Regions from separate parts of the Mucilaginibacter ximonensis genome, predicted to be linked through region 2. Evidence: riboswitches for the same ligand, from Rfam matches in the RefSeq annotation. Region 2 holds a riboswitch; the other holds the start of a gene.
What was found. A riboswitch is a leader RNA that binds a small molecule or an ion and turns the genes downstream of it on or off. The one in region 2 is predicted to bind cobalamin.
Positions count from the first base shown of each region.

Region 1: another riboswitch for cobalamin. It lies ahead of ACFS5N_RS03715 (TonB-dependent receptor); the one in region 2 lies ahead of metE (5-methyltetrahydropteroyltriglutamate--homocysteine S-methyltransferase).

Region 1 is NZ_JBHUPD010000001.1:817,832-822,262, forward strand. It holds gene ACFS5N_RS03705 (amidohydrolase family protein) at 1-305, shown strand, start outside; gene ACFS5N_RS03710 (SRPBCC family protein) at 380-1,150, opposite strand; cobalamin riboswitch at 1,254-1,457, shown strand; gene ACFS5N_RS03715 (TonB-dependent receptor) at 1,563-3,599, shown strand; gene ACFS5N_RS03720 (YncE family protein) at 3,615-4,431, shown strand, end outside.
Region 2 is NZ_JBHUPD010000003.1:613,575-618,005, reverse strand. It holds gene ACFS5N_RS16785 (TlpA family protein disulfide reductase) at 1-389, opposite strand, end outside; gene ACFS5N_RS16780 (thioredoxin family protein) at 386-943, opposite strand; gene ACFS5N_RS16775 (Lrp/AsnC family transcriptional regulator) at 1,037-1,498, opposite strand; cobalamin riboswitch at 1,662-1,864, shown strand; gene metE (5-methyltetrahydropteroyltriglutamate--homocysteine S-methyltransferase) at 1,888-4,194, shown strand; gene ACFS5N_RS16765 (methylenetetrahydrofolate reductase) at 4,309-4,431, shown strand, end outside.

The DNA.
Region 1 (4,431 bases), on a different contig from region 2:
GTTTTTGGCGTCAGCGTAATTTACCTTTTGAGGCCGGTCAGGCAGTTGGTTATGGTTTAACTAAGGAGCAAGCCTTGAGCATGATCACTTTGAATAATGCCAGGATACTGGGTATTGACAAAACTACCGGTACTTTAGAGACCGGCAAAGATGCCAATCTGTTCATTTCAACAGGCGACGCATTGGATATGATAACCCTTAATGTTGAGCAAGAATTTATTCAAGGCAGAAATGTTAACCTGGATAACCTGCATAAAGAATTGTACAAAAAATTCGCCGATAAATACGGACTGAAGACAGAATAATTGTAGCAACAATCAAATTAAAAAGCCTCATCTGGTTATCCGGATGAGGCTTTTTGCCAATATTTAAATTGAATTTAATGCTTTTCGGCTACGTGTTTTTTTGACGGCGATTTATGATCGTGCCCGTTTTTGGCGATTGGTTTTAATGAGTTCTCCAAATCCATATATTGTTTAAAATTACGGATATCATTATCTACAATATTTTTAAAAAAAGGATTCAGTAAACTAGCGATACTTGCACCAACGCCACCTGCCGGCGGCTGATAGGTAATCAATACATCAACCACGGTTCCTTTGCCGTCCAACGCATCTCGAAAAAATACTTTGCCGGCATTATCGATAACAGAATCAGGTAAAGAACTCCAGCCAATCATTTCTCCCGGTTTGTCGGCCACAATCTCTGCATCCCAGCTGATATTGCCAACGCCGGTAGGTAATTTCATTACCCAGTGCGAGCGTGTGTCGTCTATCACTTCTACGCTTTCAAGGTGATTCATAAATAATGGGAGATTATCTAATTGTCGCCAAAAATTATAAACGGCCGCCCGCGGTTTGTTGATGGTAAAAGCCGAGCGAATGGTAATGTCGATAGGTTCCTGTGTGTTCTTGCCAATTTTAGAATAAATTTCGCAATGACCCGTAACACCCCGATTGAGTAAATATCCGCCTGCGCCTAGCTTTAAAATGCTGGTAAGCGGACTTGAAAATAAATGACCCAGTCCTGATAATGCCATTTTAACGCCTACTGCTATCGAGATATAGCGTTCGGGCCAGTTTAAATTTATATCTGCCGGCTCTGCTTCTGCAGCATATCGTTTAACCGGATATAAAGTATTTTCTGTCATAATTTAACGTTTATGTTCTTCATTATTAACAGCATATTGTATAGGTGGTTTTTATTTAAATGAAATTAAACGCTATAAAGCTTTGCTATTAGCGGTGGTTATTATACTTTTGCAACGCTTTAGGTTTCTTGCCGACCATCATATCGATCAAGAATTAAAAGGGAATACAGTGTAAATCTGTAACTGTCCCGCAGCTGTAAGCTCCATAACCAAGTCCATTCAATTAGTCACTATTTGCCGACCGACAGATGGGAAGACAGGACAAAGGGGAGTAAGTCAGAAGACCTGCCAGAGCACTATACGTTGTTCACAGCTTTCGCGGATTGAAGCTTGGATTAGAGATACTCACCTGGATAGCTAGCGTGTTTCTGTTCCATTTTTTATCGTGTTGCTGTAGTTGATTAGCACAGGCATGAAGAAAGTCTTACGGTTTAGTTTTAGATACCAACACCTCCGGGCTGGATATTTTGCTGTATTGGCTTGCCTCGCTTTTCCAATTTCTGTATCGGCCCAGAGTGATACAACTAAAAAAATTAAACAGGTTAATATCAACACTAACCCGCTACCCGGCATTCCGGCCGTGGGCCCATCACAAACAGTAACATTAACTGATTTTATTCACTACAGCGCTTTTAATGTTGCCGATGCTGTTCGGGATCTTTCCGGCGTAAGCATTAAAGATTACGGTGGGATAGGAGGACTTAAAACCATTTCCGTTCGAGGCCTGGGCGCTAATCATACAGCTGTATTATTTGATGGCATACAGATAACCGATGCTGAAAACGGTCAGATCGATCTTGGAAAGTTAAATTTGAATAATATACAGGAGATTACCTTGTATAATGGTCAGCCACCTGATATTTGCCAAACTGCTAAGGCTTTTACCGCATCAAGCGTATTAGCTATCAAAACCATTAAGCCTTTACTTACCGGGACAACACCTTATAAAATAACTGCAGGCGTAAAAGCTGGTAGTTTTGGTTTGTTTCAGCCCTATTTACAATGGCAGCAACGTTTAACTAATAATTGGTCATTCGTAGTAAATAGTTATTTAATAGACGCCAACGGCCAGTACAATTATCGACACAATGATAATGGCGTTTTGGAGGCCGGCACCCGTATCAATACTCAGGTGAATACACAACAATTAGACGGTGCACTTTACTGGGCCAATAACGGTGCCAATTTTAACTTACATATCAATTACTATAACTCAGACAGAGGGCTGCCGGGGGCCTTAATAGATAGCGTGCCTCCGTCAACAAGTCAACATGTCTGGAACCGCGACTTGTTTATACAAGGATCTTATGAACAAAAATGGTCAGGTGGATTGCGTTTGTTACTAAACTCAAAATTCGCGAACAACAAGCTACACTATTTAGATCTGCACCTGTCAGGTACCTCTCAGGTGCTCGATCAGCATTTTACACAACGGGAATATTATCAGTCGGCAGTTTTGGCTTATAAAATTTCAAGTAACTGGGAGGTGTCTTTACCGACAGACCTTTCAGTAAACAATCTGGTTGCCGATATACCACAATTTTCAAATCCAACACGTGCGACCTTACTCACCGCGCTGGCATCTGATTTTACTTGGGGTCAGTTATTACTGCAGGGAAGCTTATTGTATACCAACACTTATGAAAGTGTAGAAAGAAAAACGGCGTTCCCGGACAAGCATCTGCTGTCGCCGACATTAATGGCTACCTATAAGCCCGTTGCCGACCAGAATCTGCAATTAAAGGCATATTATAAATCAAGTTTCAGAAACCCGACATTTAACGATCTGTACTACGGGTATTCGCCCAATAAAAACCTGAAACCAGAATCTGCACAGCAATATGACGCCGGTTTTTCGTACTCTAAAAGTTTAGGTGGTGTATTTGATTTTTTGTCGATAAGCAGCGACGCTTATTTTAATCATGTTACTAACAAAATAGTTTACATACCCACGCTTTATAACGGCTCGACGCAAAATTTTGGCAAAGTAGATATTAAAGGCTTAGATGTGGGAACCAAGACCGCTATATTACCCGGAAAGGGGTATCGTTTAAGTGTCAGCGTAAACTATTCATATCAGCAGGCGCTCAATGTAACAGGCCCCGCTACTGATGAGAATTATCTTAACCAGTTACCTTACATCCCTAAAAATACCGTAGCCCTTAATGCCGGGGTAAGTAAGGGACCGATAGGTGTTTATTATAACCTGACCGCTATTTCATCAAGGTATTACAATAACAATAATATCAATAGCAACGGCCCTGACGGAGATTATATGCCGCCATACTCAGTTGGCGACGCGTCTGTGATTTATAAAACTTCATTTGTGCATTTTCCAGTCGTCTTGTCTGCCGAGGTTAATAATCTTTTTGACAAGAGCTATGTGGTAATACAAAGCTACCCAATGCCGGGGCGTTCATACAGATTTTCATTTCAAATATCCATTTAACATAAACAAATAACTATGAAACAGTTTAAACTACATTCTTTCTTTATTGCATTGGCAGGCGCAGCCTTATTAGCTTCGTGCCATAAAGATAAAGTAGCTCCAACAACCGATAAACCTACTGCGCAAAGGGCGGGTATGTATGTACTAAACCAGGGTGGTGTTGGGCATAACAATAGTACCCTTACTTATTACGATTACAGCAGCAAAACCTTAGTAGCCGATCAATTCTCAGCAGCTAACACAGCTCAGTTAGGCGATACAGGTAACGACTTGGGCATTTATGGCACTAAAATGTACATAGTTGTAAATAACTCGAACGCCATTTACATTACACAAGCCAAAACGGCTAAACAGATCAAAAAAATAACACTTAACCAGCCACGTAGTGTCGTTTTTAATAGAAACTACGCTTTTGTGACTTCTTATAACGGCACTGTATCGGTGATCGACACCGCATCGTTAACCATCACCAAAACCATTACTGTAGGCGATGATCCGGAACAAATGGCTATTTCGAACGGTAAATTGTATGTGGCTAACTCTGGTGGTTTGTTATACCCAAATCCACCGACAAACACTTTATCGGTAATTGATTTAAATACATTAACTGAAACTAAAAAGATTACAGTACAGGTAAACCCGATATCTGTGGCTGCCGATAGCTACAACAATATTTATGTACTATCTTTAGGAGATTTTAATACCGTACCTGCCGGATTAACCGTGGTTGACGCTACTACCGACGCTGTAAAATCAAAACCTAGTGTAAGCTTAGGCTATAATGTGCCAATTTATGCTCAGGGCGATTTTATTTACTACCCGACTACTACAG
Region 2 (4,431 bases):
GACCGCGCCAGGTCTCCATCTACATCAACCGGCAATATCACAATCCCCGGATCTTTTTGATAGTGTTTGTAAAGCTCTGCCAACGCCAGCATTTCGGCACGGCATGGAGGGCACCATGTGGCCCAAAAGTTTATAATCACTATTTTACCTTTAAGCTTCTCCATCGTGATTAAGCTGTCTGTTGAAGATTTAAGGAACAACTTTGCCGGTATGGCAGGTGCGCTATACGAGGCCGTACTTTGAGTGGGCGGCCGCATGAGCCCGATATACATCATCGCCCTGATTAATAATGCCTTTGCTGCCGGACTAACGACTATTACAACGCAGATAATTAAAAACACTGCGTTTCCTAAATTTTTACGCGTTAGCAACGCTTTAAACTTATTCATAGGGTATAGTAGCGCGTCAATAATTCTTCGCAAAGTGATACCCCTTTGTCCTGATTATACCATTGTTGCAGCGCGTTATTGATCACATCATAACTGGCATCTGCAGCCTTCAGGGTATCCCTTAACTGCTGCGCCGGCTTTGGCCGCGGGCCCCAGTTAAAAATATCAGCGCCATGTTCATCCCTTACAATCAGTTTGGGTATGCTTTTGGCACCGTTGGTTAAATAAGATTCTATTAAAAATGGCGGACTATCCCGCAACTGAATATCATAAGAAATAAGCGGGTTACATGCAGCCAGTTGCATCAAAAACGGAAGAATATGCGCTGCATCGCCACACCAAGGCTCGGTAATAATAATCCAGTGTTGTTTTTGATCAAGTTTCTTTAAGGCATCAACAAGCTGATTGTTCAGGGTCAGTTGTCTGTCCCACCGCCTCATGCGCGTCTGGTTAAGCCGCGTATAATGCAGGTAATCTGCAGCATCGTATGGAGCATGCGGATGTTCGCTATCCAGTATTTGCTGGAATAAGTTGTTGTAATCTGCATAAGTCATAACGTAAAGATCGTATTATTATAATTAAGGTCACACCGGTAATTTATGCTCATGCAGGCACAAAGCGAACACGATATTAACAAAACCGAAAGATTACAAATTGACGTTATGGCTGTTTTTATTTTCAGACATCACAAAGGTGCTATGTGTACTGCCAATACTTTTTACCGAACCTAATTTGTTAAATACAAAATCCTGGTAGTGCTTCATATCCCGCGCATATACCTTGAGCAAAAAGTCGTAATCGCCGGAAACGTTGTAACATTCTACCACCTCCTTTATTTTCATAATATCCTGTACAAATTCCATCCCTATGCTTTTGTCATGCTGCTTTAACCTTATACTACAGAAAATAATCAAACCATGATTCAATTTTTCGGCATCAAGCAGGGCTATATATTTTTTAATGTACCCATTGCTTTCCAACCGCTTAACCCGTTCAAAAACCGGAGACGGCGAAAGGTTAACTTTTGCGGCCAGCTCTTTCATCGTCATATTCGAATCATCGCCCAATAACTTTAAGAGATGGATATCGGTGTTATCTAATTCTTCCATAGAATAATTTTCTTTTGCTAACAATTTTAATCAAATTAAAAAGATTAAACATCTTAAATAGTAAATAAATTTAGATTTTTAAACCGAATTAATATTAAAATAAAGCTTATTAATCTTTGATTTATAGATTTGAGCAGAATTTTAGACTATTATATTATTTAACTGATCGGTTATTGCAAAAGGTTTCATCTGCCAACTGGCAGATGGATTAAAAGGGAACCATGTGTGAATCATGGACTGTCGCGCAACTGTAAGTAACGCAAAAAAGTCTCTGCCAATAATGTCCACCGTTACGCCGGCCAGCGGATGGGAAGGATGGCAGCGATGTTACAAGTCAGGATATCTGCCTTTTTGTGATAAATGGTTATCAATTTTTAAACCATCAAAAAATGTTAACGCAAAACCTGGGCTACCCGCGCATTGGCAGCCAACGACAACTTAAAAAAGCCTGCGAAAATTATTGGGCAGGCAAAATCAACCTGGATGAACTAAACCAGGCAGCAAACGCGATCAGAGACGAAAACTGGCAGACTCAACTGGACGCCGGCATTGACCTGATACCTTGTAATGACTACAGCTTTTATGACCATGTGTTGGACATGAGCTTATCACTTGGTGTTATTCCACAGCGCTATATGCCCGTAACTGAAGTGGAGGGTAATACAGAAACCGACCTTTATTTTGCGATGGCTCGTGGATACCAAAGAGACGGACTGGATATTACCGCCATGGAAATGACCAAATGGCTCGACACCAACTATCATTACATAGTTCCTGAATTTGCAGCTAACCAACAATTCAAAATACGCTCAGAAAAAATATTTGATGAATATACAGCAGCCCAACAAATCCTGGGCGCAAAAGCTAAACCCGTATTGATTGGCCCGGTAACTTATCTGCTATCGGGTAAAGAAAAAGAAGAAGGCTTTGAACGTATTGACCTGATTAAAAACCTGGTACCGGTTTATATAGAGATCATCAATCGCCTGAAACAACAAGGTGCAACCTGGATGCAACTGGACGAGCCGTACCTGACACTCGATTTATCAAAAAAAGACAAAGAAGCGTTTGAATACGCCTACCGCGCTATTGGCGGCGCAATTGGCGGCGTGAAATTATTAGTGGCTACTTATTTTGAAGCCCTGCTTGATAATGCACCGTTAGCGCTGAACCTGCCGATTGCCGCGTTACATGTTGATTTGGTGCGTGCACCTGAACAACTAGATGAAGTACTGGCTTTAAGCCCGGAAACTCTTCAGCTGTCAATAGGTGTGGTTGATGGGCGTAATGTTTGGAAAAACGACTACGAGAGATCGCTCCGGCACATTAATAAAGCGGTTGAGAAACTGGGTGCCGACCGTGTAATTATTGCGCCTTCATGCTCGCTATTGCACAGCCCTATAGACCTGGATCTGGAGACCGTCATCGATCCGGAAATTAAAAACTGGATGGCTTTTGCCAAGCAAAAGCTGAATGAGGTTGCAGAGCTTAAACAAATTGCAGAAGGAAACAATAATGTGCTTTTAGATGCCAATAAACAAGCAATAGCAAGCCGTCGTACATCGTTGAAAGTACATAAACAGGCTGTTAAAGACCGTGTTGCTGCTATCACCGAGGCCGACGCTGCCCGCAAGAGCGCGTTCCCTGTTCGTCAACAATTGCACCGTGAGCGTTTTCAGCTGCAGGCTTTCCCTACAACTACCATCGGCTCTTTCCCTCAAACTGACGATATCCGCCAGCTGCGCGCCAAATTCAAAAAAGGCGACCTAACCCTTGAGCAATATGAGCAAGCCATTGAGCAGGCAACTGTTGAGTCTATCCGCTGGCAGGAAGAAATTGGTTTGGACGTGCTGGTTCATGGCGAGTTTGAGCGCAACGACATGGTAGAGTATTTCGGCGAGCAATTAGATGGCTTTTTGTTTACCAAAAACGGATGGGTACAAAGCTACGGCAGCCGCTGCGTAAAGCCACCGGTTATTTATGGCGATGTTAGCCGCCCTGCGGATATGACCGTACGCTGGAGCAAATTTGCCGCCGCCCAAACCTATAAACCGATGAAGGGTATGCTCACCGGACCGGTTACTATTTTGCAATGGTCATTTGTACGCGACGACCAGCCGCGAGAGGTTACCACCAACCAGATAGCCCTGGCTATACGCGACGAAGTGGTTGCTTTGGAGCAGGCCGGCATAGGTATCATTCAAATTGACGAAGCAGCTATTCGCGAAGGTTTGCCGTTGCGTAAGGCCAAACGCCCGCATTATTTGGATTGGGCAGTAAAAGCCTTCCGTATAACCGCTGGTGGCGTCGAAGATAAAACCCAGGTACATACCCACATGTGCTATAGCGAGTTTAACGACATTATAGAACATATTGCCGCTATGGATGCCGACGTGATTACTATTGAAACTTCGCGCTCGCAAATGGAACTGCTGCAGGCCTTTGCCCACTTTGAGTATCCAAATGAAATTGGGCCGGGTGTTTATGACATCCACTCCCCACGCGTACCTTCAACAGCAGAAATGGTATCATTATTAACTAAAGCTGCCAGCTTGCTGCCGGCGCAAAACCTGTGGGTAAATCCTGACTGCGGCTTAAAAACCCGCAAATGGCCAGAGACCAAAGCTGCTCTAGAAAACATGGTTGAGGCTGCCCGCCAGGCACGCGAACAAATAAACATTGAAGCTGTTATTTAACGTATAAAAGTGCGGGTGCTATTGCCCGCAGCTTTTATTTATATAATTTTACACCATCAACCATTAATGAGAAGATATTGGGAGCGCTGAGCTTCCGGGAAAGTTTTAATATTTATGTTCTTAAATAAGATCCAGTCGGGCGAATCCGGCATTTTAATATATGGCATTACGCCGCCTAAGTCAGAAACAAGCCCGGAGCGGGTTGCTGAAATAGCCGAAAGAACCATAGCCAGGCTT